Regions from separate parts of the Cellulosimicrobium composti genome, predicted to be linked through region 1. Evidence: predicted binding sites of a transcription regulator. Region 1 holds the regulator's gene; the other holds the start of a gene.
The links. Region 1 encodes LexA, which represses DNA repair genes until DNA is damaged. Its sites were predicted from a motif close to TCGAACANNTGTTCGA; they were not measured.
Positions count from the first base shown of each region.

Region 2: the regulator LexA is predicted to act here: its motif matches at 9,779-9,794, upstream of uvrA (excinuclease ABC subunit UvrA).

Region 1 covers NZ_JAAFAN010000040.1:15,354-30,792, reverse strand. Annotated here, with positions in the region: gene GYH36_RS12465 (cold-shock protein) at 1-89, opposite strand, end outside; gene GYH36_RS12460 (proteasome assembly chaperone family protein) at 384-1,310, opposite strand; gene GYH36_RS12455 (response regulator) at 1,419-1,859, opposite strand; gene GYH36_RS12450 (sensor histidine kinase) at 1,856-3,520, opposite strand; gene GYH36_RS12445 (PP2C family protein-serine/threonine phosphatase) at 3,517-4,848, opposite strand; gene GYH36_RS12440 (HelD family protein) at 4,971-7,259, shown strand; gene serA (phosphoglycerate dehydrogenase) at 7,345-8,544, shown strand; gene GYH36_RS12430 (pyridoxamine 5'-phosphate oxidase family protein) at 8,653-9,072, shown strand; gene GYH36_RS12425 (DUF5302 domain-containing protein) at 9,129-9,323, opposite strand; gene GYH36_RS12420 (aldo/keto reductase) at 9,500-10,585, shown strand; gene nrdR (transcriptional regulator NrdR) at 10,611-11,138, opposite strand; gene GYH36_RS12410 (LysM peptidoglycan-binding domain-containing protein) at 11,243-11,611, opposite strand; gene lexA (transcriptional repressor LexA) at 11,943-12,677, shown strand; gene GYH36_RS12400 (L-lactate dehydrogenase) at 12,795-13,805, opposite strand; gene GYH36_RS12395 (ATP-dependent DNA helicase) at 13,834-15,439, opposite strand, start outside.
Region 2 covers NZ_JAAFAN010000001.1:126,023-141,461, forward strand. Annotated here, with positions in the region: gene GYH36_RS00520 (ABC transporter ATP-binding protein) at 1-133, opposite strand, end outside; gene GYH36_RS19970 (MarR family winged helix-turn-helix transcriptional regulator) at 288-860, shown strand; gene coaE (dephospho-CoA kinase) at 1,032-1,673, shown strand; gene GYH36_RS19975 (pyroglutamyl-peptidase I family protein) at 1,670-1,804, shown strand; gene GYH36_RS19460 (pyroglutamyl-peptidase I) at 1,801-2,286, shown strand; gene GYH36_RS00540 (choice-of-anchor A family protein) at 2,371-3,708, opposite strand; gene uvrB (excinuclease ABC subunit UvrB) at 3,973-6,081, shown strand; gene GYH36_RS00550 (TerC family protein) at 6,378-7,382, shown strand; gene GYH36_RS00555 (TerC family protein) at 7,382-8,533, shown strand; gene GYH36_RS00560 (YciI family protein) at 8,599-8,898, opposite strand; gene GYH36_RS00565 (MBL fold metallo-hydrolase) at 8,984-9,691, opposite strand; gene uvrA (excinuclease ABC subunit UvrA) at 9,824-12,814, shown strand; gene GYH36_RS00575 (OsmC family protein) at 12,861-13,346, opposite strand; gene uvrC (excinuclease ABC subunit UvrC) at 13,466-15,439, shown strand, end outside.

The DNA of each region.
Region 1 (15,439 bases):
TGCACGAAGACGTCGGCACCGCCGCCGTCCTGCGCGATGAAGCCGTAGCCCTTCTCGGCGTTGAACCACTTCACAGAACCCTGCGCCATGCTCTTCCTCTGACCTTCTGTCCATCCGGGGACATCAGCGGCGGACCCTTCGTCCACCCCGTGCGCCGCAATGCCATGTCCCACGTCCTCCGCCGGCGCCCCCGGCCGTGTGCGGCCGGCGGACCGACGCCGGACCACCCTGCCGGGCGGACCCACGTACCGGCCCTGCCCCGGGTCGTGCGCAAGTACGTCACTGCAACGGGTGACAGTGTGGCACGGACCACGTCCGGTCCGCCACGAAACTCGCCACCTCGTGATGATTTTTCGGCACATTCTCCCCGGACCGGGGTGGGCTCACTCCCCGGACTGCTGGGCGAGGAAGCGCTCGAACTCCGCGCCGAGCTCGTCCGCCGTCGGGATGGGCGCCGACTCGGCGAGCAGGCTCGTGCGGCCGACGGAGCGCGCGAACGCGTCGTACTGCTCCTCGAGGGCGCGCACGACCGCGGCGACCTCCTCGGAGTCGCGGACCTGCCGCTCCACCTCGATGGTCGCGTCCTGCACCGCCTCCGCGAGCCCGCTCGTCGCGAGGTCCAGACCCGTGACGCGCTGGACCTGCTCCAGCGCGACGACCGCCGCGGGCGGGTACGACGACTGCGCGAGGTAGTGCGGCACGTGCACGGTGAACCCGAGCGCGTCGTGCCCCGCGCGTCCCAGGCGCAGCTCGAGCAGCGCCGCGAGGCTCGCCGGCACCTTCACGGTGCCGAACCACGACGTGTGCTCGCCGAGCAGCTCGGGGCGCGTCGCGTGCGCCGTCACGGACAGCGGCCGCGTGTGCGGGATCCCCATGGGGATCCCGTGGAAGCCCACGGTGAGCGAGACGCCGAGGCGCTCGACGACGTCGCGCACCGCCGCGACGACGCGCTCCCACTGCACGTCCGGCTCGGCGCCGTGCAGGAGCAGGAACCCCGTCCCCTCGGCGTCGCGCACGTGGTCGATCACCAGGTACGGCTCGTCGTAGTCGGACCAGCGGTCGGTGCTGAACGTCATCGTCGCCCGCTTCGAGCGGTAGTCGAGGAGCTGGTCGACGTCGAAGGTCACCACCCGGGTGACCTCGCCGATCTCCAGCAGGTGGTCGACGGCGAGCTCGCCCGCGCTGCCCGCGTCGACGAACCCCGCCACGGCGTGCAGCAGCACGGGCCCGGCGCCTGGCTCGGGCGGGGTGGGCCACAGGCGCGCGACGGCCTGCTCGTCGAGCTCGTAGATCCCGCGAGGGTCCAGCATGCATCCTCCTCGTCACGTCCTTCGCCCGTCGCCGCGCACGGCGTGCGGCGGGCCTGACGTGGACAACGCGTCCGCGGCCCCGGTTCTTCCCGGGCCGGCGCCGGGCGCTCAGCGCCCGGGGAGCCGCACCACGGAGACGAAGAAGTCGTCGATCTGGCGCACGACGTCGATGAACCGGTCGAAGTCGACGGGCTTGGTGACGTACGCGTTGGCGTGCAGCGAGTAGCTGCGCACGACGTCCTCCTCGGCCTCCGACGTGGTGAGCACGACGACCGGGATCTTGCGCAGCGCCTCGTCCGCCTTGAGCTCGGCGAGGACCTCGCGCCCGTCCATCCGCGGCAGGTTGAGGTCGAGGAGGATGAGGTCGGGCGTCGGGGCGTCCGCGTGCTCGCCCTCCTTGCGCAGGAACTCCAGCGCGCTCACGCCGTCGGAGACGACCGACAGGCGGTTGGTGACCTTGTGGTCCTCGAACGCCTCGCGCGTCATGAGCACGTCGCCGGGGTCGTCCTCCACCAGCAGGACGTCGATCGGCTTGCTGCCGTTGCTCATGCGGAGGTCTCCTCGTCGTCGTGGCGCACGCGTGCCGGAGCGTCGGGCTCCGCGGCGTCGTGGTCGGAGCGAGCGTAGCCGACCTGCGCGTGCACGTACGCGTGCGCGAGCGTGAAGCGGATCGTCGTCCCGCCCTCGCGCGGCTCGATCCAGATCCGGCCCCCGTGGTACTCGACGATGCGCTTGCACAGCGCGAGCCCGATGCCGGTCCCCTCGTAGACGTCCTTGGCGTGCAGCCGCTGGAAGATGACGAACACGCGCTCGGCGTACTGCGGGTCGATGCCGATCCCGTTGTCCTCGACGGACAGCTCCCAGTGCGTGTCGCGCGCGAGGACGCCCACGTGCACGACGGGCGCGCGCTCGGGGTCGCGGAACTTCAGCGCGTTCCCGAGCAGGTTCGCGAGGAGCTGGTGCAGGAGCGCGCGCTCGCCCACGACGACGGGCAGCGGGTCGTGCGTCACGGTCGCCCCGGTCTCGACGATCTTCTCCGACAGGTCCTCGAGGACGCCGACGAGCTCGCGCTCGAGGTCGACGTCCACGCGCTCGGTGCCGGTCCGCCCGACGCGCGAGAAGCCGAGCAGGTCCTGGATCAGCCGCTGCATGCGCTTCGCGCCGTCGACGGCGAAGTCGATGTACTGGTCGGCGCGGTCGTCGAGCTGTCCGCCGTAGCGCTTCTTGAGGAGCTGGGTGAAGCTCGCGACCTTGCGCAGCGGCTCCTGGAGGTCGTGCGACGCGACGTACGCGAACTGCTCGAGGTCGCGGTTGGACCGCTCGAGCTCGCGCGTCCGCTCGGCGAGGAGCTCGTGCGAGCGCGCCGCGTCCTCGTGCGAGGCCTTGATCTGCGCGACCTGGTTCACGAGCTCGACGCGCATGTGCTCCACGTCCTGGGCGAGGTCCGCGATCTCGGCGGGGCCCGAGGTCGTGACGGGCTCGTCGAGGCTGCCCGAGCTCACGAGCCGGACGCGGTGCGCGAGCGCGGTCATGGGCTCGGTGACCCATCGCTTGAGGCACACCCAGAGGATGATGCCGACCGCGAGCGCCGAGCCGACGAGCACGAGGACGCTCCCGAACAGCGCACGGCTCCAGCGGTCGAGGGCCGCGAGCCGCTCCTCGCGCTCCGCGCGCAGCAGGTCGACGTACTGGGCCGTGTCGGCGCGCGCCGCCGCGAAGAGCAGGGCGCCGTCCGCTTGGTCCGCGGCGCGGACCCGGCCCGGCCCGTCGTCCTCGGTGGTCGCGATCGCGGGCTCGGCGTAGTCCACGACCCAGGCGCGCACCGACGCGTCGGCGCGCGCGAGCGCCGCGGCGAGCTCGTCGTCGAGGTCGAGGCGGTCCACGAGGGCCGGGTCCGGCACGACGCCGGCCGCGTCGACCTCGACCGCGCGCACGTACGCCTCGAGCGCGGTGTCGTCGCCGGTCGCGACGTACGCGCGCACCGCGACCTCGGCGTCGAGCAGCCCGACGTAGGCCGCGTCGGCCTCGGTCACGGCGTCGAAGAACGGGCCGGTGACGTCGTGCTGGAGCGTGAGCACGCGTGACAGGGCGACGGCCGACGTCGCGAGGACGCCCAGCAGGATCACTCCGGCGACGACGAGCGCCCAGCCGAGGCGTCGCCGCAGGGTCGGCGCGCGTCCGACGCGCGCCCCCTCCGCCGGCCCGCTCACCGCGCCCACTCCTCGGAGTCCGCGAGCGTCGCGGTGCGCTCGCCCGGCGACGCCTCGTCGCCGCCCCAGCCGAGGACGAGGAGCGCCGCGTCGTCCGCGAGGGGGCCGCCGTGCAGGTCGCGCACCGAGCGGAAGACGCGTTCGACGACCCCCTCGACGCCCTGCTCGAGCGCGCGGTCCACCGCGCGGCGCAGCCCCTCGACCCCGACGCGCTGCGGGCGCTCGCGCGATCCGCCCCGGCCTCCCGGCCCCGCGACGGTTGCCTCGACGAGCCCGTCCGTGTAGAGCATGAGCGCCCACCGCTCCCCCAGCTCGACCGTCTGGGAGGTCCACCCGCCCGAGACGGGGATGCCGAGGGCGCGGCCCCGCGCGGTGGGCGTGATCTCCGACGCGACGTCCCGCAGCAGCAGCGGCGCGAGGTGGCCCGCGAGGTAGACCTCCGCGGTGCGCCGGTCCGCGGAGATCACGACCTGGCACAGCGTGACGAAGACCTCGGGTCGCGAGCGCTCGGGCACGAGCACGCGCTCGAGCAGCGGCAGGATCCCCTCGGGCTGGGTGTCGCTGAGCACGATCGTGCGCCACGCGGTGCGCAGCGTGGCCCCGAGCGCCGCCTCGTCGGGGCCGTGCCCGGCGACGTCGCCGATGACGCACAGCACCGTCCCGTCGGGGCGCTCGACGGCGTCGAAGAAGTCGCCGCCGAGCAGGCCGTTCCCGCCGGGGACGTAGCCGACCATGACGTCGAGGCGGTCGTCCTGCACGAGCGGGGTCGGCAGGAGCGCGCGCTCGAGCCGCGCCGTCTCGGCCGCGCGCACCTCGCTGCGGTACAGCGCGCGCTGCTGCTCGACGGACATGCGGCGCTGGACGGCGTAGCGCACCGACCGGCCGAGCAGGTCGCCGTCGACCTCGCCCTTGACGAGGTAGTCGTCGGCACCCGCGGCGACGGCCTGGACGCCGAGGTCGATGCCCGAGTGCCCGGTGAGGACGACGAGCGCCGGGGGGTGCGCGCCCGCGCGCAGGCGCTCGACGGCCGACAGCCCGACCGAGTCGGGCAGCCCGAGGTCGAGCAGGACGCAGTGGACCTGGCGCGAGACGAGCGTCTCGAGCGCGGCGTCGAGCGTGGTCGCGCGGTGCAGGTCGACCGTGAGGTCGCCGTCCGAGAGGAGCTCCTCGACGAGGAGCGCGTCCCCGTCGTCGTCCTCGACGAGGAGGATGCGCAGCTCGTCCGTGGGGTCGAGCACGGCACGCTCGGAGTACGGCTGGCCGGCCGCCCGGGCTTCGTCGCCCCGCCCCGAGGGTCGCGCGGGGACCTGGCCTCCGGTCCCGGTCACGACGCCCGCTCCCCTCTGGTCGTCATGGGCCACGATCCTAGCGGCAGGCGCGCGTCGGTCCCGGTCAGGGCGGCGAGACGCGCCGGTGGCCGCGTCCCGCGCCGGGGCCCGCGTACGCCATAATGGACGGCCGTGCCGGCGGCGCGACGCGGGGTCGAGGAAGGGACAGCGTGGGACGCAAGGACGAGCTCCGGCTCGAGCAGGAGGTCGTGGACACCCTCTACGCACGCCTCGACGAGCTCCGGGCGGCCGCCCGGACGCGGCTCGACGAGGTCCGTCGCTCCGGGCCGTCGGGCTCGCCGCAGAACCGCAGCGAGCGGGACGCGTTCGCGACGCTGTACGAGGACCGCGTGGCCCAGCTCGACGCCGTCGAGGACCGCCTCGCGTTCGGCCGACTCGACCTGGACGACGGCGCGCGCCGCTACGTCGGCCGCATCGGCCTGACGGACGCCGAGCACTCGAGCCTCCTCACCGACTGGCGCGCGCCCGCCGCCCAGGCGTTCTACCGCGCGACGGCGGCCCACCCGGACGGGGTCGTGCGACGCCGGCACCTCGTCACGCGCGGGCGCGAGGTCACGGGGCTCGAGGACGAGCTGCTCGACCTCGACGCGCCGGAGGCCGTGACGGGAACGACGCTGTCGGGCGAGGGCGCGCTCCTCGCCGCGATGGCCGCCGGGCGCACGGGTCGCATGGGCGACATCGTCGCGACGATCCAGGCCGAGCAGGACGCGATCATCCGGTCGAGCCTCACCGGGGCGCTCGTCGTCCAGGGCGGCCCCGGCACGGGCAAGACGGCGGTCGCGCTGCACCGCGCCGCCTACCTCCTCTACGCGCACCGACGGGTCCTCGAGCGCTCGGGCGTCCTGCTCGTCGGCCCGAGCCACTCGTTCCTGCGCTACATCGACCAGGTCCTGCCGTCGCTCGGCGAGACCGGGGTCGTCAGCACGACGATCGCCGACCTCCTCCCGGGCGTCGTCGCCGACGGCGAGGAGGACCCGCGCGCGGCGCAGGTCAAGGGCCGGGCGGTCATGGCGCGCGTGGTCCGGCGTGCCGTGCGGGCGCGCGAGCGCGTCCCGGCCGCCGACGTGCCCGTGCGACTCGACGGTCACGACCTGCTGATCCGGCGCCGCGACGTCCGCGACGCGATCGCGAAGGCCCGGCGCACCCACAAGCCGCACAACCTCGCGCGCGTGACCTTCGTGCGCGAGATGCTGTCGCGGCTCGCCGAGCAGTACGGCCGCCAGCTCGGCGAGCCCCTCGTGGGCGAGGACCGCGCGCTCGTGCTCGAGGACCTGCGCTCGCACCGGGACGTGCGCGTCGCGCTCAACCTCGCGTGGCTGCCGCTCACCCCGGAGCGCCTCGTCGAGGACCTGTGGACCAAGCCGCACCGCCTCGCCGAGGCCGCGCCGGAGCTGTCCCCGCAGGACCGGCGCCTGCTCGAGCGCCCCAAGGGCTCGCCGTGGACGCCGGCCGACGTGCCGCTGCTCGACGAGGCCGCCGAGCTGCTCGGCGAGGACGACCAGGCCGAGCGCGCCGAGGCCGCCGCGCGCGCCGCGCAGCGCGCGCAGGACCTGGAGTACGCGCGCCAGGTGCTGGAGTCGTCGGGCGCGGGCGGCGGGATCGTCGGCGCCGACGTGCTCGCCGAGCGGTTCGCGGCGAGCGGCCCCCGGCTCACCACCGCCGAGCGCGCGGCGCAGGACCGCACCTGGACCTACGGCCACGTCGTCGTGGACGAGGCGCAGGAGCTCTCGGCGATGGCGTGGCGCATGCTCGTGCGCCGGTGCCCCACGCGCTCGTTCACCGTCGTCGGCGACGTCGCCCAGACGTCGTCGCTCGCCGGCGCACGGTCGTGGCAGGGCATGCTCGACCCCGTCTTCCACGACGCGTGGCGCCTCGCCGAGCTCACCGTGAACTACCGGACGCCGGCGTCCGTCGCGGACGCCGCGCGCCGCGCCGCGCTCGCCGCCGGGCTCCCCGTCTCGCCCCTGACGTCGGCGCGCGACGTGCCCGACGCCCTGCGCGTCGTCGAGGTGGCGCCCGGCGACCTCCACGCGGGGGTCCGGGCCGAGGTCGACGCCGCGCGCGCCGAGTTCGTCGCCGCGGAGTCGGGTCGCGTCGCCGTCGTGGCGGCCGCCGCCGCGACCGCGGACCTGCGCACGGCGCTCGACCTCGCGGACGCGGGCCCCGACGCGCCCGTCGTGGTGCTCGACCCGGTGCAGGTCAAGGGCCTCGAGTTCGACGCCGTCGTGCTCGTCGAGCCCGCGCAGGTCGCGACGGGCCGCTCCGGCGCGTCCGACCTGTACGTGGCCATGACGCGCCCGACGCAGCGCCTCGTCGTCGTGCACGCCGCCCCGCTCCCCGCGGGCGTCGCGCCGGCGCGCGCGGAGAGCGGCGCGCCCGCGAGCGCCTGACGCCACGGTCCGCGGGGCCGTTCACCTCGTCCCGAGGGTCAAGACCCGTTTGGTCCAGGCCGTGGAACGGGCGCACCATGGGTGCGTGCTACGCGCCCTTCTCCTGGAAAACCTGCACCCCCTCGCCGCCTCGAACCTCGAGGCCGCGGGCATCGACGTCACCGTCCGCACCGGGGCCCTCGACGAGTCCGAGCTGATCGAGGCGCTCGACGGCGTCCACCTGCTCGGCATCCGGTCCAAGACGAACGTCACCGCGAAGGTGCTCGAGAACGCCCCCGACCTGGTGGCGCTCGGAGCCTTCTGCATCGGCACCAACCAGATCGACCTGCGGTCCGCCGCGGCCCAGGGCGTCGCGGTGTTCAACGCGCCGTTCCAGAACACGCGCTCCGTGGTCGAGCTCGCGCTCGCCGAGATCATCGCGCTCACGCGCCGCCTCACCGAGCGCGACCGCGCGCTGCACGAGGGCCGCTGGGACAAGTCCGCGGAGGGTGCGCACGAGGTCCGCGGCCGCACGCTGGGCATCGTCGGGTACGGCAACATCGGCACGCAGCTCTCGGTCGTCGCGGAGAACCTCGGCATGTCCGTCGTCTTCTACGACACGGCCGAGAAGCTCGCGCTCGGCAACGCGCGCCGCATGGACACGCTCGACGAGCTCCTGGAGCAGGCGGACGTCGTCACGCTGCACGTCGACGGGCGCCAGGGCAACGCGGGCCTGTTCGGCGCGAAGCAGTTCGCGCGCATGCGGCCCGGCGCGATCTTCCTCAACCTCTCGCGCGGGTTCGTCGTCGACTACGGCGCGCTGCGCGAGGCGATCGTCGAGGGCCGCGTCGCGGGCGCCGCCGTCGACGTGTTCCCGCACGAGCCCAAGCGCAAGGGCGACGCGTTCGACTCCGAGCTGCGCGGGCTGCCGAACGTCATCCTCACCCCGCACATCGGCGGCTCGACCGAGGAGGCGCAGGAGGCGATCGGGCAGTTCGTGTCCGCCAAGCTGCGCGACTACCTGACGACCGGCTCGACGACGCTCAGCGTGAACCTGCCGAACCTCGCGCTCGAGCAGACGACGGGCATCACGCGCATCACGCACCTGCACCGCAACACCCCCGGTGTGCTCGCCGCGGTCAACGCGACGCTCGCCGAGCACGGCACGAACATCGAGGGCCAGCTGCTCGCGACGCGTGGCGAGATCGGCTACGTCGTCACCGACGTCGGCTCGCGCGTCGAGCCCGCCGTCATCGAGGCGCTCGCCGCGATGGAGCAGACCATCGCCCTGCGCATCCTCGACTGATCGCCGCGAGCGCCTTCGCCGCGTGCCACCCGGTGCGCGCGGCGAAGGTCCTCGCGCGGCGTGACCTTCGCCGCTGCGCGGCCCCGCGGCGCGGTGCCACGATGGAGCATGACCGGATACACGCACGACGGGCCGCAGATCCTTGATGCCGACGCGTCGTGGGACCTCGTGGAGGGGACCCACGTCGCACGCCTCGCGGTGAGCGTGGGGGGCGAGCCGGACATCTACCCCGTGACCGTGCGCGCGCACGCGCGCACCCTCGCGTTCCGGACCGTGCCGGGCACCAAGCTCGCCACGATCGCGACCAACCAGCGCGTCGCGCTCGAGTGGGACGCCGTGGACGACGACGGCGCCTGGAGCGTCGTGGCGCGCGGCACGGCGCACCGCCTGCGCACCGAGCACGAGCTGGACGCGCTGGGCGTCGACACCGAGCCCCTGGCGCCGCTCGTGGACGTCCCGACCGAGGACTGGGTCGTCGTCGAGGCCACCGAGCTCACCGGGCGACGCTTCACCCTCGCGGAGTCGTAGCGGACGCGCGTCGTCCGGCCGCCCCCGCGGGGACGACCGGACGACGGGAGCCGGTCTCAGCCGGACTTGCGGCGGAACGTGCGCTGGACGGGACCCACGGTCTCCGAGCCGTGGACGGACCCCGTGTTGGTGTCGCCGTCGGCCGTGCGGTGGCGCGCGGCGTTCTTCCGGTCGAGCGCCTCGCGGAACTTCGCCTTGGCCTCGTCGGTCGGTGCGGTGTCTGCCGCGGATCGCTGCTGGTCGGACGCCATGGCGGTCTCCTCGTCGATGGGGAAAGCTCGGTCGTGCCCCCTGCGGTCGCCCCACGAGCGGCACCCCGCCAGCCTCCCCCACCCGGGCACGCCGCGCCACCTCTTTGCCGTGGCCGCCCCTCCCGGACGAGCCGTTCGCGGTGGGCCGACCTCGGGGGCTCGGGTAGCGTCGACCTGTGCCGCTCGACCCTCCTGACGCCCCCGCCCCCTCGCCCGCCGATCCCTCCGCGCGACGCCGCGCGCTGCCGCACCGCCGTCTCGGCCGCAGCGGGCTGCGACTGCCGACGATCTCGCTCGGGCTCTGGCAGAACTTCGGCGAGGCGGACCCGCAGGCCACCCAGCGCGAGATCGTGCTGCACGCGGTCGAGCGGGGCGTGACGCACCTCGACCTCGCGAATAACTACGGCCCGCCCGGCGGCGCCGCCGAGGAGTCGATGGGCCGCCTCGTCGCGCGCGAGCTGCGCCCGGTCCGCGACGAGCTCGTCATCACCACCAAGGCCGGCTACCGCATGGGTCCGGGCCCCTACGGCGAGGGCGGCTCGCGCAAGTACCTGCTCTCGTCGCTCGACGCGTCGCTGCGCCGGCTCGGCCTCGACCACGTCGACATCTTCTACTCCCACCGCTTCGACCCGACGACGCCGCTCACCGAGACCGTCGGCGCGCTCGCCACGGCGGTGCGCTCGGGACGCGCGCGGTACGCGGGCATCTCCTCGTACTCCGCTCGGCGTACGCGGGAGGCGCTCGAGGTCGCCGCCCGGCTCGGCGTCGACCTCGTCGTCACCCAGGTGTCGTACTCGATGCTCAACCGGTGGGTCGAGGAGCCCGACCCGCACGACCCCGCGGGGGCGTCCGTCCTCGACGTCGCGGGCTCCGAGGGGCTCGGGGTCGTCGCGTTCTCCCCGCTCGCCCAGGGCATGCTCACCGACCGGTACCTCGACGGCGTGCCCGCGGGGTCGCGCGCTGCGCGGGGCGGACCCTTGCGGCAGTCGTTCCTCTCGGAGGAGAACCTGGGGCACGTGCGGCGCCTTCACGCGCTCGCGCGCGAGCACGGCCGGAGCCTCGCCACGACGGCGATCCTCTGGGCGATGCGCGACGAGCGGGTCACCTCGGTGCTGCTCGGCGCGAGCTCGACGCAGCAGCTCGACGACAACCTCGCGGCGCTCGACGCGCCCGCGCTCTCACCGGAGGAGGTCGCCGCCGTGGAGGCGCTCCCCGCCGACGCGGGCATCAACATCTGGGCGTCGAGGTCGAGCGACCTGTGAGCCGGCCCGCGGTCCCGGCGCGGCGTCAGCCGAGCGGTGCGGCGTCGCGGTCCGCCGCCACCTCCGGGTCGGCGGACGTGCCGCGGCTCGCCGCCGACTCGCGCTCCTCCCGCTCGACGCGCAGCGACGTGATCGCGCTCTCGAAGTCCTCGAGCGAGTCGAACGCCTGGTAGACGCTCGCGAAGCGCAGGTAGGCGACCTCGTCGAGCTCACGCAGCGGACCGAGGATCGCGAGGCCGATCTCGTACGCGTCGAGCTCGGCGCTGCCGCTCGCCCGGATCGTCTCCTCGACGCGCTGCGCCAGCACCGCGAGGTCGTCCTCGTTGACCGGTCGGCCCTGGCACGCCTTGCGCACGCCGTTGACGATCTTCTCGCGCGAGAACGGCTCGGTCACGCCCGAGCGCTTGACGACGGACAGGCTCGCGGTCTCGATGGTGGTGAAGCGCCGGTTGCACTCGGGGCACTGACGGCGCCGTCGGATCGAGGACCCGTCGTCGGACGTGCGCGAGTCGACGACGCGGGAGTCCGCGTGACGGCAGAACGGGCAGTGCATGGCGGGCTCCTCCGCGGGTCGCGCCGACAGGTCGGCGCGACGAACGTATGCCGTCGCGGCCGGGCCGTGCAACACGCTCGCGTGCGACGTGCGTCTCGCCCGCGCTACCCCTCCTCGACGGGGAGGAGGAGCTTCTGGCCCGCCTGGACGCCGGACGACGACAGCCCGTTGAGCTCCACGAGACCGCTGACGACGTCGCGAAGGTCCTCTCCCGGGGCCGCGACGCCCTGCGCCAGCTCCCAGAGCGTCTCGCCCGAGCTCACGACGTGCACCCGGACCTCGACGGGCTCGCCGGGCCCGCTCGCGACGGCGACGCCCACGCGCGCGGCGAGCACGAGGACCAGGGCTGCGAGCAGCACGAGGACGACACGGCCGCGCCGCGTGAGCCGCAGCGGCGCCTCGTCGTGCCGCGCGCGCTCCGTGCGGCCGCTCGCGAGGGCGACCGGCCCCGCCATGATTCCCACCGCCTGCATGTCTCCTCCGTCCCGACCGCGAGCCCGATCGCCTTCCCCGGTCGATCGGACCCGCCGCCCGTCGCGTGCGGCGCCCGACCCATGGTCGAACACCTGTACGTAGAACATCTGTACGAAGGTCTATCACGAACGACCGACAGAGTCGAGACATGCTCGAACAGGTGTTTGATTCGTGTCGCAACCTCCCCTAGCCTGGGGTCAGGTCGGTTCGCCGGACATGTCCGCTCGGACCTGGGGAGACGACCGAGGGCCCGGGGCGCACGCCCCGGGGTGGGGTGGCCGCGGGCACGCGTTGCGCCGGCGGCCCGCGACGGACGAGGGCGGAGCGACCATGGCGGGACGAGGCACGGACAGCGCACGAGGGCTCGCCGAGGTGCGCGAGCTCCCGGACGGCTCGGCGGGCGGCGACGGGCTCACGCCGCGCCAGCGGCTCGTGCTCGAGACCATCCGCGCGTGCGTCGAGCAGCGCGGCTACCCGCCGAGCATGCGCGAGATCGGCGAGGCCGTCGGCCTCACGAGCCCGTCCTCCGTGAAGCACCAGCTCACGACGCTCGAGCGCAAGGGCTTCCTGCGCCGCGACCCCAACCGGCCGCGCGCGATCGAGGTCGTCCAGCCGGACGACTCCCGGCGGGCGACGCCCCTCTCGGTCGCCGGCACCGCGCCCGAGCCCGCGTACGACGAGTCCCGCCCCGCGCCGTCGTACGTCCCGGTCGTGGGCCGCATCGCGGCCGGTGGCCCGATCCTCGCCGAGCAGGTCGTCGAGGACGTGTTCCCCCTCCCCCGCCAGCTCGTCGGCGACGGCGAGCTCTTCCTCCTGCGGGTCCAGGGCGACTCGATGGTCGACGCGGCGATCTGCGACGGCGACTGGGTCGTCGTGCGGCGCCAGCCGGTCGCCGAGAACGGCGAGATCGTCGCGGCGATGATCGACGGCGAGGCCACGGTCAAGAGCCTGCGCCGCGCCGACGGCCACGTGTGGCTCATGCCGCACAACGCCGCGTACGACCCGATCCCGGGCGACGACGCCCAGGTGCTCGGGCGCGTCGTCTCGGTCCTGCGCAGCCTGTGAACCGGCACGGCCTCTGAGGGCGCGAGAGCCGGGTGGTCGGCGGACCACCCGGCTCTCGTGTCCTCGGGCCCCGTGCCGCCCTCGCTCGGGCCGGGCCGCCGTCGCGCCCGCGCGGGGTCAGAGCCCGAAGCGTCGTGCGACGGCGCGCAGCGACTCCGCGGACGCGCGCAGGCCCGCGAGCTCGTCGTCCGCGAGCGGCACCCCCACGCGCTCGACGGCCCCGCGCCGATCCACGAGGGTCGGCAGGGAGAGGCACACGTCCTCGAGGCCGTAGGCGCCGTCGAGGAGCGTCGAGACGGGCAGGACGCGGTGCTCGTCGTCGAGCACGGCCTCGATGATGCGCGTCCCCGCGAGCCCGACCGCGTAGTTGGTCGCACCCTTGCCCTCGATGATCCGGTACGCCGACTGCACGACCTCGCGCGCGATGTCGTCGCGGACGTCGGCCGTGAGCGGTCCACGGCCTGCGATGCCCTGCCACTCGAGCAGCGGCACGCCGCCGATGGTCGCGGAGCTCCACAGGGGGATCTCGGTGTCGCCGTGCTCCCCCGCGATGTACGCGTGGACGTTCTGCACCGCCACGCCGCAGTGCTGGGCGACGAGGAAGCGCAGTCGCGAGGAGTCGAGGACGGTCCCGCTGCCGAAGAGCTGCGACGGCGGCAGGCCGGAGAACTTGAGCGCCGCGTACGTGACGATGTCCACGGGGTTGGTGACCATGACGTAGACCGCGTCGGGCGCGACCTCGACGAGCCCGGGCAGGATCGTGCGCATGAGGCCGATCGTGCCCTCGGCGAGGTCGAGCCGCGTCTGCCCGGGCTTCTGCTTGGCGCCCGCGGTCACGACCACGACGTCGGCACCCGCGCACACCGCGACGTCGTCGGAACCCTCCACGCGCGCCATCGGCATGAACTGGATCCCGTGCTGAAGGTCGAGCACCTCGGCCTCGACCTTCGCACGGTTGACGTCGAGCAGCGCGACCGTGCGCGCCGCCCCGCGCATGAGGGCCGCGTACGCGAGCGTCGACCCGACCGCGCCCGCGCCGACGATGGCGAGCTTCGTGGTGCGGGCCCCGCCTCCCGGACCGCCCGTGGTCGCGCCGCCGGTGCCCTGCGGGGACGTGCTCGTCGTCATCTCGCCTCCGTGAAGTCGCTGGAAGGCCTCAGCCTAGGGCGGCGAGGCGACGGAGCGCACCAGCGGCGACGTCGCGGTCGGTCGTCTGCCAGAACGGGGGCATCGACCGGGTGAGGAACGTGCCGTACCGGGCGGTGACGAGGCGCGGGTCGAGGACCGCGACCACGCCGCGGTCCTCCGTGGAGCGCACGAGGCGACCGGCGCCCTGCGCGAGCAGGAGCGCGGCGTGCGTCGCGGACACCTGCATGAACCCGTTGCCGCCGGCCGCCTCGACCGCGCGCGCCCGCGCCGACTTCACGGGGTCGTCCGGGCGCGGGAACGGGATGCGGTCGATGAGGACGAGCGAGCACGAGGGGCCGGGCACGTCGACCCCCTGCCAGAGCGAGAGCGTGCCGAACAGGCACGTGGCGGGGTCGGCGGCGAACTCCCGCACGAGCGTCGGGAGCTGGTCGTCGCCCTGGCACAGGACCGGCACGTCGAGCCGCTCGCGCATCGCCTCGGCCGCCGCGACGGCGGCGCGGCGCGACGAGAACAGCCCGAGGGTGCGCCCGCCGGCGGCCTCGACGAGCGTCGCGATCTCGTCGAGCTGGTGCTCCGTCGCGGCCTCGCGCCCGGGGGTCGGCAGCCGCTTGGCGACGTAGAGGATCCCCTGGCGCGCGTAGTCGAACGGGCTGCCGACGTCGATCCCGCGCCAGCGCGGCGCCTCGTCGTCACCGGTTCCTGTCGCGCCGAGGCCGAACGTGCGCGCGACCGCGTCGAAGCTCCCGCCGAGCGCGAGCGTCGCGGACGTGAAGACGCCCGTGCGCTCGGCGAGGAGGTGCGTGCGGATGAGGCCCGCGACGCCGAGCGGTGCGGCGTGCAGGCGGCTCGCGCCCTCGCCGAACCGGTCGGCCGTCCAGCCGCCCTCGCCGGGCCGCGAGCACCAGAGCACGTCGTGGCCCGTCGGGTCCGCGGCCATGCGCTCGGCGACCTCGAAGAGCTGGAGCATGGTCGACTGCGCCATCTTCAGCCCGCTGTCGGGCTGCGCGGGCTTCGTCACGCCCGTCTCGGGCTTGAGGGACGACAGGACCTCGCGCGCCGCGTCGCGCACCGCCGCGACCGCCGCGCGCGCCCCGTCCGGGAGCCCCTCGGGGAACCGCTCCGCCGGCAGCGCGCCGACGACCGTCCCGAACGCCGCGGAGGCCGCGTCGAGCGCGTCCGTCGTCACCCCGCCGTGGCGGCGCGCGAGACGTGCCGCGCTCTCGATCGCCGGGACGGACAGGTCGACGGTCGCGGCCGCGGTCACGCGGTCGGCGAGCTCGTGCGCCTCGTCGACGACGAGCACGTCGTGCTCGGGCAGCACCCCGGGCGACCCCATCGCGGCGATGCCGAGCATCGCGTGGTTCGTCACGACGACGTCCGCCTCGCGCGCGGCGGCGCGCGCCTTCTCGGGGAAGCACTCCGCGAGGAGCGGGCAGCGCTGGCCGAGGCACTCGAGCGCCGTGACCGAGACCTGCCGCCACGCCTTGTCGCTGACGCCGGGCACGAGGTCGTCGCGGTCGCCCGTCGACGTCTCGTCCGCCCACTCGCGCAGACGCACGACCTGCTCGCCGAGGGCCGCGGCGCTCGTCCCGCCGCGCGCCGCCGGGTGGTCG
Region 2 (15,439 bases), on a different contig from region 1:
AGGGACGGGCGAACGCGAGGACGCGGCGGATCGTGCCGCGGTGAAGGCGTCGCGAGGTGACGGTGGAGTCCTGGCGGAACGAGCGCATGCCGCGCCCGCCGCCGGAGCCGGGGAAGGATGAGGTGAAAGACATGGGGCCTCCTGAGTGGGGGAGGGGCGCGTCGTCCGCGGCGGCGTGAGCCTGCCGGCGGGCGCGGTCTCGTGGACCGCTCGCGCGACTACGATAGTGAGTCTACCTCACAATGAGCCGATACCACAAGTCCCGGATTCCCCGGTACGCTCGCCTCGTGACGAGCGATGCGAGCCAGCGTGCCACGACCCGGGCGCGCACGGCGGACGAGACGGCCCCGTCCGACGAGGCGGGGGAGTTCCTCACGCTCCTGCACGCGGCGCTGCGCAGCGTGCGGCGCGAGGCGAGCGAGCGGCTCGAGCCCGCCGGGACCACGCCCGGGCAGTTCCGCATGCTGCGCTTCCTCGCCCGGTGCGACGGCCCGTGCCGGCTCGGCGCGGTCGCGTCGGCGCTCGACGTCGCCCCGCGCTCGGTGACGTCCAAGGTCGACGACGCGGAGCGCGCCGGCCTCGTCCGCCGCACCCCCGACCCGCACGACCGTCGCGCCACGCTCGTCGAGCTGACCCCGCAGGGTCGCGACGTGGTCGAGCAGGTGGGGGCCGAGCGCTCGTCCAGCGCGGGCACCCTTCTCGCACGTCTCGACGCCGCCGAACGCGCAGAGCTCCTGCGCCTCCTGCGCGTCGTCGCGGGTGAGGGTGCCGACGGCGACCGCGGCGCCGGACCGGGCGCGCCGCCGGGCGGCCGCCCGGAGGGCGAGAAGGGTGCGGCTGCGGCCGACGCGCGCGGCTGAGCAGCCCGACGGGCGCGAGGCTGGGCCGCTCGCCGGGCGCGCGTGAGGCAGGGCTGCCCGCCCGCTCGACGCGCTCGTGCCGAGGAGGGTGCTCCGAGCGGGACCGAGGTGCAGCGGGTCGAGCCGGGCACCCCGGCGCGAGGTCGTCCGCCGGCTGGCAGGATGGAGCGCATGTTTCGCATCGGCCTGACCGGAGGGATCGCGGCGGGCAAGTCCGTCGCGCTGGCGCGCTTCGCCGAGCTCGGCGCCGTCGTCATCGACTACGACACGCTCGCGCGCGACGCCGTCGCGCCCGGCACGGTCGGTCTGGACGAGGTCGTCGAGGCCTTCGGGCCCGGCGTGCTCGGGCCGGACGGCACCCTCGACCGCGCGGCGCTCGGCCGTCTCGTCTTCGGCGACGACGCCGCGCGCGAGCGCCTCAACGCGATCGTCCACCCGGAGGTGCGCCGGCTCGCGGCCGAGCGCGAGGCCGCGGCGGGCGCGGCCGAACCCCGGGCCGTCGTGGTGCACGACATCCCGCTCCTCGTCGAGACCGGCGACCCGGCGCGCTTCCACTGCGTCGTGGTCGTGCACACGCCCGCGGACGTGCGCGTGCGGCGCCTCGTCGAGGGTCGCGGCCTGGACGAGGGCGAGGCCCGTGCGCGCCTCGCGGCGCAGGCCGACGACGACGCGCGCCTCGCGGCGGCCGACGTCACCCTCGACGGGTCCGGGACGCCGGAGTCCCTCCGGGCGCAGGTCGACGCGCTCTGGGAGCGCGTGCGCGCGGAGGTCGACGCCGAGGTCCGCGCGGAGATCGAGGAGCACGAGGCGTGACGGTCGTCGTGAGCGGGTTCGAGCCCTTCGACGGGGCGGCGACGAACCCCTCGTGGGAGACCGCGGCCCGGCTCGCGGAGCGTGGCGAGGAGCTCGTCGGCGAGCGCGTCGTCGCCGTCCGGCTCCGGTGACGTTCGACGGCGCGTGGCCGGCGCTCGAGGGCGCGATCCGCGAGCACGACCCCGACGTCGTCGTCGCGCTCGGGCTCGCGGGCGGGTCCGCGCGCGTGCGACTCGAGCGCGTGGCGGTCAACGTGCGCGACGCGCGGATCCCCGACAACGCGGGCGCGCAGCCCGTCGACGTCCCGGTCGTGCCGGGCGGCCCGGTCGGCTACTTCTCGACGCTCCCGCTCAAGGCGTCGCTCGCCGCGGTCCGCGAGGCGGGCGTGCCCGTTGAGGTGTCGAGCACCGCTGGCACCTACGTCTGCAACGACGTCTTCTACGCGCTCCAGCACGGCTGGGGCGCCGCGCCCGGGCGGCGCGCCGGGTTCGTGCACGTCCCCGACGCCGGCGCCGTGCCGGTCGAGGACCAGGTCGCGGCGGTCGCGGCCGTCGTGCGCCAGGCGCTCCGGGGCGCCGCCGAGCCCGTCCTCGCGGCGGGCACCGAGAGCTGAGGCCCGCGCGGCGGGTCCAGCAGGGTACGGCCCGACGGGGCCTGGCAGGTACGGCCCGCCGGGCCCCCGCGCGTGCGCCCGTCGTCAGGCCGCCGCGCGTCGGCGTGCGACCACGAGGATCGTGGCGCCCGCCGCGAGCAGCAGGGCCGCCACCACCGCGAGCACGGCGACCGACGCGCCGGTCGTCGCGAGGCCGCCGTCCGACGCCACGCCGGTGGGCACCGCCGTCGGCGTCGCGGCCGCGGTGGGCGTCGCGCCGGTCGCGGCGGCGGGCGTCGCCTCCGCCGTGGGCGCACCGGGCTCCTCGGCGGGCGGGTTCTCCGCGGTCGTCGTCGGCGGCACGGTCACGCCCTCGCCCGGGTTCGGCCCCTCCGGGGACGGCTCGGGCTTCGGCTCCTCGACGAGCGGGGTGGCCTCGCACGGCCCGGCGAACGGGTAGTTGTGGTGCTCGATGCCCGCACCGCCGGTGTAGGCGACGGCGCCGTTCGCGAGGACGCGGCCGTTCGTCGACGTCGCGACCGTGAGCGTCGAGTCCTCGCGCGGCACCACGACGGTCCCGGGGAACTGGTCGTTCGTGCCGAGCCGCACGTGCGTCGCGTCGGGGAAGCTCCACAGGAAGTGCGCCGCGAGGTGCTGCGTCGCCTGGTAGACCCGCACGCCGTCGTACGCGACGTACGTCAGGCCGGGGACGCTCACGTCCTCGCCGGTCACCGTGAGCAGCACCGGGCCGGTGCCGGTGACGTGCAGCTCGCGCAGGGTGGCGGCGGCGTCCGCGGTGAGCACGTAGCGCTCCCCGGCCTCGACGGTCAGCGCACCGCCCGTCGGCGTCGCCGCGACCGCGCCGTCCGCCGCGTCCGCCGCGATCCCGGCGGCGAGCGCGGGGAGGTCCGCGTACGGGGCGAGCGCCGTCGCGCGGCCCACGCCCTGCGTCACGGTCCCGCTCGGGCCGTGCACGCTCTCGGTGCTCGGCGCCGGACCCGTGACCGCCCCGCCGACCACGACGTTGCCCCCGCGCGACGCGTGGAGGCCCACCTGGGTGCTCGCCGCCGTCGCGAGGTCGCCGCCGACGACGAGCATGTCGGTCCCGCCCGCGGGCGTGATCGCGGAGCCCCCGCCGCCGGCGGTCCCGACGTTGAGCGTGCCTGCGCCCGAGAGGTCCGCGTCGCCGCCGACCACGACGCGACCCTCGAGCTCCGTCGCCGTCGTGACCGTGAGGCCGCCGCCCGCCCAGATCCCGACGCCGTTGTCCTCCACGGCGGTGAGCTCGTACACGCCGACGGGACGCGTGGTGGGGTCGGTGGCGCAGACGTCGTCCGCGCCGACGGTGGTCGTGGCGCTCGCGGGGGCGGCGAGCCCGACCGTCGTCAGAGCGACGGCGGCGAGCAGGGCGGTTCCGCGGGGGCGCGCGGGGTGCAGGCGCATGGTGTGGGCTCCAGGTCGAGTGCTTCGTCGGTTCGCTAGCGGTGCTGACTAACTCGCCGCAGGCGTCGTCGCCTGCGCCGCGGTCGTCGTGCCGTGCTCCGCGGACGTCGAGGAGCACGGCTAGTCGAGGCCAACCTAGAGGTTCGGCACCACGCCTTCCAAATCGCCTCCTGGTCCCTGGTGACGGCGGGCGTCGTCCGTCGGTCGCGCGGGCACCGACCGGCCCACGACGTTCGTGTGGGCGCCGCGACGTACCGTTGAGACATGCGTCCCGTGACCGATCTCCAGCGCGCCACCGCCCCGTTCGAGGTCATCTCCGAGTACGAGCCGTCGGGCGACCAGCCCACGGCGATCGCGGACCTCGCCCGCCGCGTCCGGGCGGGGGAGAAGGACGTCGTCCTGCTCGGCGCCACCGGTACCGGCAAGTCCGCGACGACCGCATGGCTGATCGAGGAGCTCCAGCGCCCGACGCTCGTCATGGCACCCAACAAGACCCTCGCAGCGCAGCTCGCCACCGAGTTCCGCGAGCTGCTGCCGAACAACGCGGTCGAGTACTTCGTCTCGTACTACGACTACTACCAGCCCGAGGCGTACATCGCGCAGACGGACACCTACATCGAGAAAGACTCGTCGATCAACGACGAGGTCGAGCGCCTGCGGCACTCGGCGACGAGCTCCCTGCTCACGCGGCGCGACGTCGTCGTGGTCGCGTCCGTGTCGTGCATCTACGGCCTCGGCACACCGCAGGAGTACGTGGACCGCATGGTGCGGCTCGACGTCGGCATGCAGGTCGAGCGTGACGACCTGCTGCGCCAGTTCGTCACGATGCAGTACACGCGCAACGACATGGCGTTCACGCGCGGCACGTTCCGCGTGCGGGGTGACACGGTCGAGATCATCCCCGTGTACGAGGAGCTCGCGGTCCGCATCGAGTTCTTCGGCGACGAGATCGAGAGCATCCAGACGCTGCACCCGCTGACGGGTGAGGTCATCCGCTCCGAGCCGAGCATCCACGTGTTCCCCGCGACGCACTACGTCGCCGGGCCCGAGCGCATGGAGCGCGCGATCTCGTCGATCGAGGCCGAGCTCGCGGAGCGGCTCGACGAGCTCGAGCGCCAGAACAAGCTCCTCGAGGCGCAGCGCCTGCGCATGCGCACCACCTACGACATCGAGATGATGCGCCAGATCGGCACGTGCTCGGGCATCGAGAACTACTCGCGGCACATCGACGGCCGCGAGTCGGGCTCGCCGCCGAACACCCTGCTCGACTACTTCCCCGAGGACTTCCTCCTCGTGATCGACGAGTCGCACGTCACCGTGCCGCAGATCGGCGCGATGTTCGAGGGCGACATGTCGCGCAAGCGCAGCCTCGTCGACCACGGCTTCCGGCTCCCGAGCGCGATGGACAACCGTCCGCTGCGCTGGGAGGAGTTCGTCGAGCGGATCGGCCAGACGGTCTACCTGTCGGCGACCCCCGGCGACTACGAGCTCTCGATGGCGGACGGCGTCGTCGAGCAGATCATCCGCCCGACGGGCCTCGTCGACCCGGAGGTCATCGTCAAGCCGACCACCGGGCAGATCGACGACCTTCTGCACGAGATCCGCGAGCGCGTCGAGCGCGACGAGCGCGTGCTCGTCACGACCCTGACCAAGAAGATGGCCGAGGACCTCACGGACTACCTGCTCGAGAAGGACGTGCGGGTCCGGTACCTGCACTCGGAGGTCGACACGCTGCGCCGCGTCGAGCTCCTGCGCGAGCTGCGCCTCGGCGAGTACGACGTGCTCGTCGGCATCAACCTCCTGCGCGAGGGTCTCGACCTGCCCGAGGTCTCGCTCGTCGCGATCCTCGACGCGGACAAGGAGGGCTTCCTGCGCTCGCCCAAGTCGCTCATCCAGACGATCGGCCGCGCGGCCCGCAACGTGTCCGGCGAGGTGCACATGTACGCGGACAAGATCACGCCCGCGATGGCCGCGGCGATCGAGGAGACCGAGCGTCGCCGCGAGAAGCAGATCGCGTACAACACCGAGCACGGGATCGACCCGACGCCGCTGCGCAAGCGCATCTCCGACGTGACGGACATGCTCGCGCGCGAGGACGTCGACACGGCCGAGCTCCTCGCGGGCGGGTACCGCCAGCCGGGCAAGGCGGCGAAGGGCAAGGCCCCGGTACCGGGCTCGCCCAAGGAGGGCGCGTCGTCGGGCAACCGCCTCGCGGGCGCGGCGGCGAGCGACCTCGCAGAGCTCATCCAGGAGCTCAGCGACCAGATGCACGCCGCCGCGGGCGAACTCCAGTTCGAGCTCGCGGCGCGGCTGCGCGACGAGATCTCCGGGCTCAAGAAGGAACTGCGCCAGATGCAGGCGGCCACGGCCTGAGGCCCGCCCGCCCCTGAGGGCGGCGCACGGGGTCCCCGGGCGGGGACGCGGCGGGGCGTCGTGGTGTCCGAGCGCGCCGCGCGGTGTCGAGCGCGAGGACCATGGCCTATGCTGGCTCCTCGTGTGAAGGGGAGTATTCCTCGTGCGGTGATGTCGTCATCACGGCCGGCGCAGTCGTCGGCCCGGTGTCACCGGTCCCACAACCATCAGCCCGCGTCCCGTGCGGGTGCGGGTGGCGGTGCGTGGCGGAAGAGACCTTCGGTACATCGTGCTCCCCACGTACCGGAGGAATCTTCATGGACGTACCCGTCTGGGTCTGGCTCGTCACCGTCTGCGTCATCCTCGCGATGCTCGCCGTGGACTACGTGGGGCACGTGCGCACACCGCACGCCCCGAGCCTGCGCGAGGCCACGTGGTGGTCCGCGGGTTACGTCGCCGTCGCGGTGCTCTTCGGCGCGGTCGTCTGGGCCGTGTGGGGGTCGACGTACGGCGGCGAGTACTTCGCCGGCTACATCACCGAGAAGAGCCTGTCGGTCGACAACCTCTTCGTCTTCGTCCTCATCATGACGAGCTTCCGCGTCCCGCGGCTGTACCAGCAGAAGGTGCTGCTCATCGGCATCACGATCGCGCTGGTGCTGCGGACGATCTTCATCTTCCTCGGCGCCGCGCTCATCGAGAACTTCAGCTGGGTCTTCTACGTCTTCGGCGCGTTCCTGCTCTACACGGCGTGGACCCAGGTCAAGGCCGGCTCCGGGCACGACGAGGAGTTCCACGAGAACGCCGCGCTGCGGCTGACGCGCCGCCTGTTCCCGACGACCGAGTCGTACGTCGAGGACCGGATGACGACGAAGGTCGACGGCAAGCGGTACATCACCCCGATGCTCATCGTGATGATCGCGATCGGCAGCGCCGACCTGCTGTTCGCGGTCGACTCGATCCCCGCGATCTTCGGCCTCACGCAGGAGACCTACCTCGTCTTCGCGGCGAACGCCTTCTCGCTCCTGGGCCTGCGCCAGCTCTACTTCCTCATCGACGGACTCCTCGACCGTCTGGTGTACCTCGCGTACGGCCTCGCCGCGATCCTCGGGTTCATCGGCGTCAAGCTCGTGATCCACGCGCTGCACACCAACGAGGTGCCGTTCGTCAACGGCGGTGAGCACATCACCGTCGTCCCGGAGATCCCGACCGCGCTGTCGCTCGGGTTCATCGTCGTCGTGCTCGCGATCACCACGGTCGCGAGCCTGGCCAAGGACCGCGCCGACCGCCGGCGCTCCGTCGAGAGCTCGGAGGGCTCGCACTGATGGTTCACGAGCTCCCGCTCTGGTTCGAGTGGGCGGCGCTGTCCGCGCTCGCCGTCCTGCTCCTCGTCGACCTGCTCGTCGTGGGGCGTCGTCCGCACGTCCCCTCGATGCGCGAGAGCGCGCTGTGGGTCGGCTTCTACGTCGCGCTCGCGCTGGTGTTCGGGGCGATCGTGGGTGCGGTCGGGGGAGCGGCACCGGCGGGCGAGTTCTACGCCGGGTGGCTGACCGAGTACAGCCTGTCCGTGGACAACCTCTTCGTGTTCGTCATCATCATGGCGAGGTTCGCGGTGCCGCGGGACCAGCAGCAGCGCGTGCTCATGGTCGGCATCATCGTCGCGCTCGTCCTGCGCGGCGGGTTCATCCTCGCGGGCGCGGCGATCATCGCGCAGTTCGTCTGGGTGTTCTACCTGTTCGGCGCGTTCCTCATCTACACCGCGGTCAAGCTCGTCGCGGGCGGGGACGAGCCCGAGGAGTACCGCGAGAACGGCGCGGTGCGCGCCCTGCGGCGCGTCCTGCCGCTCGGGACGCAGTACGACGGCGGCCGGCTGCGCACGGTCGAGGACGGCAAGCGCGTGTTCACGCCGCTCGTGGTGGTGTTCCTCGCGATCGGGAGCACGGACCTGCTGTTCGCGTTCGACTCGATCCCGGCGATCTTCGGTCTCACGCAGGACCCCTTCATCGTGTTCACGACGAACGTGTTCGCGCTCATGGGCCTGCGCCAGCTCTACTTCCTGCTGGGCGGGCTGCTCGAGCGGCTCGTCTACCTCCCGATCGGCCTGGCGGTGATCCTCGGGTTCATCGGGGTGAAGCTCATCCTCGAGGCGCTGCACGAGAACACGCTGCCGTTCCTCAACGGTGGCGAGCACCTCGACGCCGTGCCGACGGTGCCGATCTGGCTGTCGCTCGTCGTCATCGTCGGGGCGCTCGCGGTGACCACGGTCGCGAGCCTCCTGCGCACGCGCGCGGCGCACGCGCGGGACGAGCAGGACCATCCGGCGGACGCTCCCGTCGCGTCGTCCGCGGCGGACGCCGCGGACGGCTCGGGCGACGCGTCGGACGACGAGCCGGTCGAGGTGCCGCACGACGACCCGGGCACCGGCGAGGTGACGCCGACCTGGGGCTCGCGTCCGCAGGACGACGGGGCGCGCTGACGACGGACCGCGCGGACCGCGGCGGGCTGACGGCGGGCGTGCCGACGGCGGGCGCCGGCGACGCGTCAGGCGCGGTCGGCCCAGTCGCCGATGACCGGCGACCACGGCCGGACCGCGCGCTCGGCCACGAGCCCGGCGCGCGCGAACGGGTCCTCGTCGAGCACCGCGGCGACCGCGGCGGGCGTCTCGCCGTCCAGCACGAGCAGCGCCCCCGCGGGCGCGCCCTCGTGGGCGGGCAGCGGGCCGGACGCGAGCAGCGTGCCCCGCTCGTGCAGGCCACGCAGGAACGCGCGGTGCTCGGGGCGCAGCGCGTCGAGGTCGGCGGCGCGGTCGGCGTAGACGTAGGTGACGGCGTGGATCGGCATGAGGGTCAGTGAACCAGCCCGGCCCGGCCCGCGGTCGCCGGGTCCGCGCCTCGGTCGTCCGGACGGCCCACCCTCGGTGCTGCGGCTACCAGCCTCGCTCGCGCCACGCGCCGAGGTGGGGCCGCTCGGCGCCGAGGGTCGTGTCGTCGCCGTGGCCCGGGTAGACCCACGTCGCGTCGTCGAACCGGTCGAAGACGCGCTCGGTCACGTCGGTGAGCAGACGGTCGAAGCGCGCCGGGTCGCGGTCGGTGTTGCCGACGCCTCCGGGGAACAGCGAGTCGCCGGTGAAGAGGTGCACGCGCCCCGCGACGGCCTCCGGCTCGCGCACCGCGCCCGGCTCGCGGTAGGCGAGCGCGACGGAACCCGGCGTGTGGCCGCGCAGGGCGACCACCTCGAGCGTGAGGTCGCCGACCTGCAGGACGTCGCCGTGCCCGACCCGGCGCGCGACGTGCACGCCGGTCGCGGCCGCCACGGCGTCGGCGTCGGGGTCGCCGACCGCGACCGCCGCACCCGTGCCGGCGGCGACCGCGGCGAGCGCCCGGGAGTGGTCGGCGTGGCGGTGCGTCGTGACGACGAGGTCGAGGCGCGCCGACGGCGAGCCCTCGCGCACGAGCGCGAGCACGTCGTCGGGCGAGTCCGCGGCGTCGACGAGGACCTGGGCGCCCGTGCGGCGGCACGTGAGGAGGTAGACGTCGTTCGCGAGCGGCCCGACCGCGAGCTTGCGGATCTCGACGGCGTCGAGGCGCCGCAGGTCGCTCGGGCCGCCCACGACGACTCGTCCGGTGTACGTCATGGCGTCAGTGTGCCGCGTCCGGCGACGGCCCGAGGACCCGACGTGCGCCTGCGGTGAGCGTTCGCCGGGGGAGCGGCGAAGGTGACGTCGAACACCTGTGCGAATGTCGGTGGTCGGTCGTACGATGCTTCGGTGAGCAATCGCCTCGTCATCTCCGGTGCCCGCGAGCACAACCTGCGCAACGTCGACCTCGACCTCCCGCGGGACCGGCTCATCGTCTTCACGGGGCTCTCCGGCTCGGGCAAGTCGTCGCTCGCGTTCGACACCATCTTCGCGGAGGGCCAGCGCCGCTACGTCGAGTCGCTGTCCGCGTACGCGCGCCAGTTCCTCGGCCAGATGGACAAGCCCGACGTGGACTTCATCGAGGGCCTGTCGCCCGCGGTGTCGATCGACCAGAAGTCGACGAACCGCAACCCGCGGTCGACCGTCGGCACCATCACCGAGGTGTACGACTACCTGCGCCTGCTGTTCTCGCGCGCGGGCACGCAGCACTGCCCGGTGTGCGGCGAGCGCGTCACCGCGCAGACGCCGCAGCAGATCGTCGACCGCCTGCTCGAGCTGCCCGAGGGCACGCGCTACCAGGTGCTCGCGCCGGTCGTGCGCGGGCGCAAGGGCGAGTACTCCGAGCTCTTCAAGGAGCTGCAGACCAAGGGCTTCGCGCGCGCCCGCGTCGACGGCGAGGTGCGCACGCTCACGGACGTGCCCGCGCTCGAGAAGAAGCTCAAGCACGACATCGAGGTCGTCGTCGACCGCCTCGTCGCGCGCGAGGGCGTGCAGCGCCGCCTGACCGACTCGGTCGAGACCGCGCTCGGCCTCGCCGGCGGTCTGGTCGTCGTCGAGCTCGTCGACGCCGACCCGGACGACCCGGCGCGCGAGCGCCGCTTCTCCGAGAAGCGCGCGTGCCCCAACGACCACGAGCTCGCGCTCGACGAGATCGAGCCGCGCACGTTCTCGTTCAACGCTCCCTACGGGGCGTGCCCCGAGTGCACGGGCATCGGCTTCCGCCTCGAGGTCGACCCGGACCTCGTGATCCCCGACGAGGAGAAGTCGCTGCGCGAGGGCGCGGTCGCGCCGTGGGCGCAGATCTCCTCGGAGTACTTCGAGCGCGTGCTCACGGCGCTCGCGGACGACCTCGGGTTCTCGATGGACACGCCGTGGCGTGCGCTGCCCGAGCGGGCCAAGAAGGCCGTGCTGCACGGGCAGAACCACCAGGTGCACGTGCGGTACAAGAACCGCTGGGGCCGCGAGCGGCAGTACTCGACGGGTTTCGAGGGCGTCATCACGTTCCTCGAGCGCCGCCACACGGAGACCGAGTCCGAGTGGTCGAAGGAGAAGTACGAGGCCTTCATGCGCGAGGTCCCGTGCCCCGTGTGCCAGGGTGCGCGCCTCAAGCCCGAGGTGCTCGCGGTCAAGGTCGGCGGCAAGTCCATCTGGGACGTGTGCCGCCTGCCGCTGCGCGAGGCCGCGGCGTTCCTCGGTTCGCTCGAGCTCGGGGCGCGCGAGCGCGCGATCGCGACCGAGGTGCTCAAGGAGATCCACGCGCGGCTGGGCTTCCTCCTCGACGTCGGGCTCGACTACCTGTCGCTCGAGCGTCCCGCGGCGACGCTGTCCGGCGGCGAGGCGCAGCGCATCCGGCTCGCGACGCAGATCGGCTCCGGCCTCGTCGGCGTGCTCTACGTGCTCGACGAGCCGAGCATCGGGCTCCACCAGCGCGACAACCGCCGTCTCATCGAGACGCTCACGCGCCTGCGAGACCTGGGGAACACGCTCATCGTCGTCGAGCACGACGAGGACACCATCCGCACGGCGGACTGGGTCGTGGACATCGGCCCGGGCGCGGGCGAGCACGGCGGCCGCGTCGTGCACTCGGGCGACTACGCGGGCCTCCTGGAGGCCCCCGAGTCGGTGACGGGCGCGTACCTCTCGGGCCGGCGCAGCATCCCGCTGCCGGCGCAGCGCCGCCCCGTCGACCCGGCGCGCCAGGTGAAGGTCGTCGGCGCGCGCGAGCACAACCTCACGGGCATCGACGTGAGCTTCCCGCTCGGCACGTTCACCGCCGTCACGGGAGTGTCCGGCTCCGGCAAGTCCACGCTCGTGAACTCGATCCTCTACACCGTGCTCGCCAACGAGCTCAACGGCGCGCGCCAGGTGGCCGGCCGGCACACGCGCGTCACGGGGCTCGAGCACCTCGACAAGGTCGTGCACGTCGACCAGGGGCCGATCGGACGCACGCCGCGGTCGAACCCCGCGACGTACACGGGCGTGTGGGACCACGTGCGCAAGCTCTTCGCGGAGACGACCGAGGCCAAGGTCCGCGGGTACACGCCGGGCCGCTTCTCGTTCAACGTCAAGGGCGGCCGCTGCGAGGCGTGCTCGGGCGACGGCACGCTGAAGATCGAGATGAACTTCCTGCCCGACGTCTACGTCCCGTGCGAGGTGTGCCACGGCGCGCGCTACAACCGCGAGACGCTCGAGGTGCACTTCAAGGGCAAGACCGTCGCCGACGTGCTCGACATGCCGATCGAGGAGGCCGCGGAGTTCTTCGCCGCGGTGCCGGCGATCTCGCGGCACCTCAAGACGCTCGTCGAGGTCGGTCTCGGGTACGTCCGCCTCGGTCAGCCGGCGCCGACGCTCTCGGGCGGCGAGGCGCAGCGCGTCAAGCTCGCGAGCGAGCTGCAGAAGCGCTCGACGGGCCGCACGATCTACGTGCTCGACGAGCCGACGACGGGCCTGCACTTCGAGGACATCCGCAAGCTGCTCGGCGTGCTCCAGTCGCTCGTCGACAAGGGCAACAGCGTCCTCGTGATCGAGCACAACCTCGACGTCATCAAGAGCGCGGACTGGGTCGTGGACATGGGCCCCGAGGGAGGCTCTGGCGGTGGCACGGTCGTCGCGGAGGGCACGCCCGAGCAGGTCGCGCGCGTCGAGGCCAGCCACACGGGGCGCTTCCTCGCGGAGATCCTCGACCAGCACGACCCCGTGCCGGTCGGGACCGCCCCGGCGGCGTCCGCGCCGGCTCCCGCGGCGAAGGGCGCGAAGGGCAAGGGCCGCTCCGCGGCGGCACGCCGGGCGACGGACGAGAAGCCGAAGGCCGGCGCGCGGCGCAAGGCCTCGGCGGCGTAGCGTCCCCGGCCGCCGTCGAGCTGGCGTCCGGGGCCGCCGGAGCGCGTCAGGCGGCGGCGCGTCGCGCGGGCGCCGGCTCCACGAGCACGCGGAAGTTCACCGAGCGTGCGATGAAGCAGTGGTCGTGCGCGCGCTGGTGCAGCGTGGCGAGCGACTCCTCGTCCGTCCCGGGGCCGTCGTCGACCACGACGCGCGGGTGGAGCGTGACGTCGGTGAACTGCCCCTCGCCGCCCGACTCGACGCGCATCGTGCCGGTGGCGTCGTCGACGTACTCGCGCACGACGACGCCCGCGGCCGCCGCGAGGTGGAGGAACCAGAGCATGTGGCACTGGGAGAGGCTGACGACGAACAGCTCCTCGGGGCTGAAGCGCTCCGGGTCGCCCCGGAACGCGGGGTCGGACGACCCGGGCAGCGGGGGCCGACCCGGCAGGAGGACGTCGTGGTCGCGGCTGTACGACGTGTAGGCGGCCGTGCCCTTGTCGCCCGCGCCGGTCCAGCGGACGGTGGCGGTGTACCCGTGCTGTGCGCTCATGGCCGTCACCCTAACGGGCGGTGACGCCCGTCACACCGAAATTCGCCCGTGCCCGCGGACCCGGTTCCGGGGCTCGACCCGCCGCCGCGACGTCGGTGGCCTGACCTAGGCTGGAGACCATGGCTGACCCCGCGACGTACCGCCCTGCGCCGGGGGAGATCCCCACCTCGCCGGGCGTCTACCGGTTCCGTGACGCGCACGGTCGCGTGATCTACGTCGGCAAGGCCAAGAACCTGCGGGCGCGCCTGTCGAGCTACTTCCAGGACGTCGCGAACCTGCACCACCGCACGCAGACCATGGTGACGACCGCGGCCTCGGTCGAGTGGACGGTCGTCGGGACCGAGGTCGAGGCGCTGGCCCTCGAGTACACGTGGATCAAGGAGTTCGACCCGCGGTTCAACGTCAAGTACCGCGACGACAAGTCCTACCCGTACCTCGCCGTGACGATGGGGGAGGAGTTCCCGCGCGCCCAGGTGATGCGCGGGGCGAAGCGCCCCGGCACCCGGTACTTCGGCCCGTACGGCCACGCGTGGGCGATCCGCGAGACGCTCGACCTGCTGCTGCGCGTCTTCCCCGTGCGCACGTGCTCGGCCGGCGTGTTCAAGCGCGCGCACCAGACGGGCCGGCCCTGCCTGCTCGGCTACATCGACAAGTGCTCCGCGCCGTGCGTCGGGCGGATCACGCCCGAGGACCACCGGGCGCTCGCGGAGGACTTCTGCGACTTCATGGCGGGGGACACCCAGCGCTTCGTGCGCCGGCTCGAGCGCAAGATGAACGAGGCGGCCGCGGCGATGGAGTACGAGGCCGCGGCGCGCCTGCGCGACGACATCGCGGCGCTCCAGCGCGCGACCGAGAAGAACGCGGTCGTCCTCGCGGACGGCACGGACGCGGACGTGTTCGCGCTCGTCGGCGACGAGCTGGAGGCCGCCGTGCAGGTGTTCCACGTGCGCGGCGGGCGCATCCGCGGTCAGCGCGGCTGGATCGTCGAGAAGGTCGAGGACGTCACGGACGCGGAGCTCGTCGAGCACCTGCTCCAGCAGGTGTACGGCGCGGCCGAGGAGGCGATCGCGGCGGACGCCGGCGCGCGCTCCGGCCGTGCGGGCGCGCGCGACGCCGTGCCGCGCGAGGTGCTCGTCCCGGTCCTGCCGCCCGACACCGACCAGGTGACCACGTGGCTCTCGGGCCTGCGCGGCGCGCGCGTCGACGTGCGCGTGCCCCAGCGGGGCGACAAGAAGGAGCTCGCCGCGACGGTCCGCGCCAACGCGGAGCACGCGCTCGCGCTGCACCGCACGCGCCGCGCGGGCGACCTCACGACCCGCAGCCAGGCGCTGCGCGAGATCCAGGAGGCCCTCGACCTCGAGTCGGCGCCGCTGCGGATCGAGTGCTACGACGTCTCGCACAACCAGGGCACGTACCAGGTCGCGTCGATGGTGGTCTTCGAGGACGGCCTCGCGCGCAAGAGCGAGTACCGGCACTTCACGGTGCGCGGCCCGGACGGCGACGGCGCGGCGGACGACACCGCGGCGATGTACGAGGTCATCACGCGCCGGTTCAAGCGCTACCTGGCCGACCGGTCGCGCTCGGGCGAGGTCGAGCTCGACCTCGAGGCGGACGACGTCGCCGACGCCTCCGACGCCGCGGGGCGCCGGGCCGAGCGCGCCGCCGAGGCCGCGGGCTACGTCCCGCGCAGCGGCGAGGTCGACGCCGACGCGCCCACCGACCGGCGTGCGCGGTTCGCGTACCCGCCGAACCTCGTCGTCGTGGACGGCGGCCCGCCCCAGGTGGCCGCCGCCGCCCGCGCGCTCGAGGACCTCGGGATCGACGACGTCGCGCTGTGCGGTCTCGCCAAGCGCCTCGAGGAGGTCTGGGTGCCCGGGGAGGAGTACCCGGTCATCCTGCGCCGCTCGTCCGAGGGGCTGTACCTGCTCCAGCGCGTGCGCGACGAGGCGCACCGGTTCGCGATCGCGCAGCACCGCAGGCAGCGCAGCAAGGGCATGACGGCGTCGGCGCTCGACGACGTCCCCGGGCTCGGCCCGGCGCGCAGGACGGCGCTGCTCAAGCACTTCGGGTCGCTCAAGCGGCTGCGCGCCGCG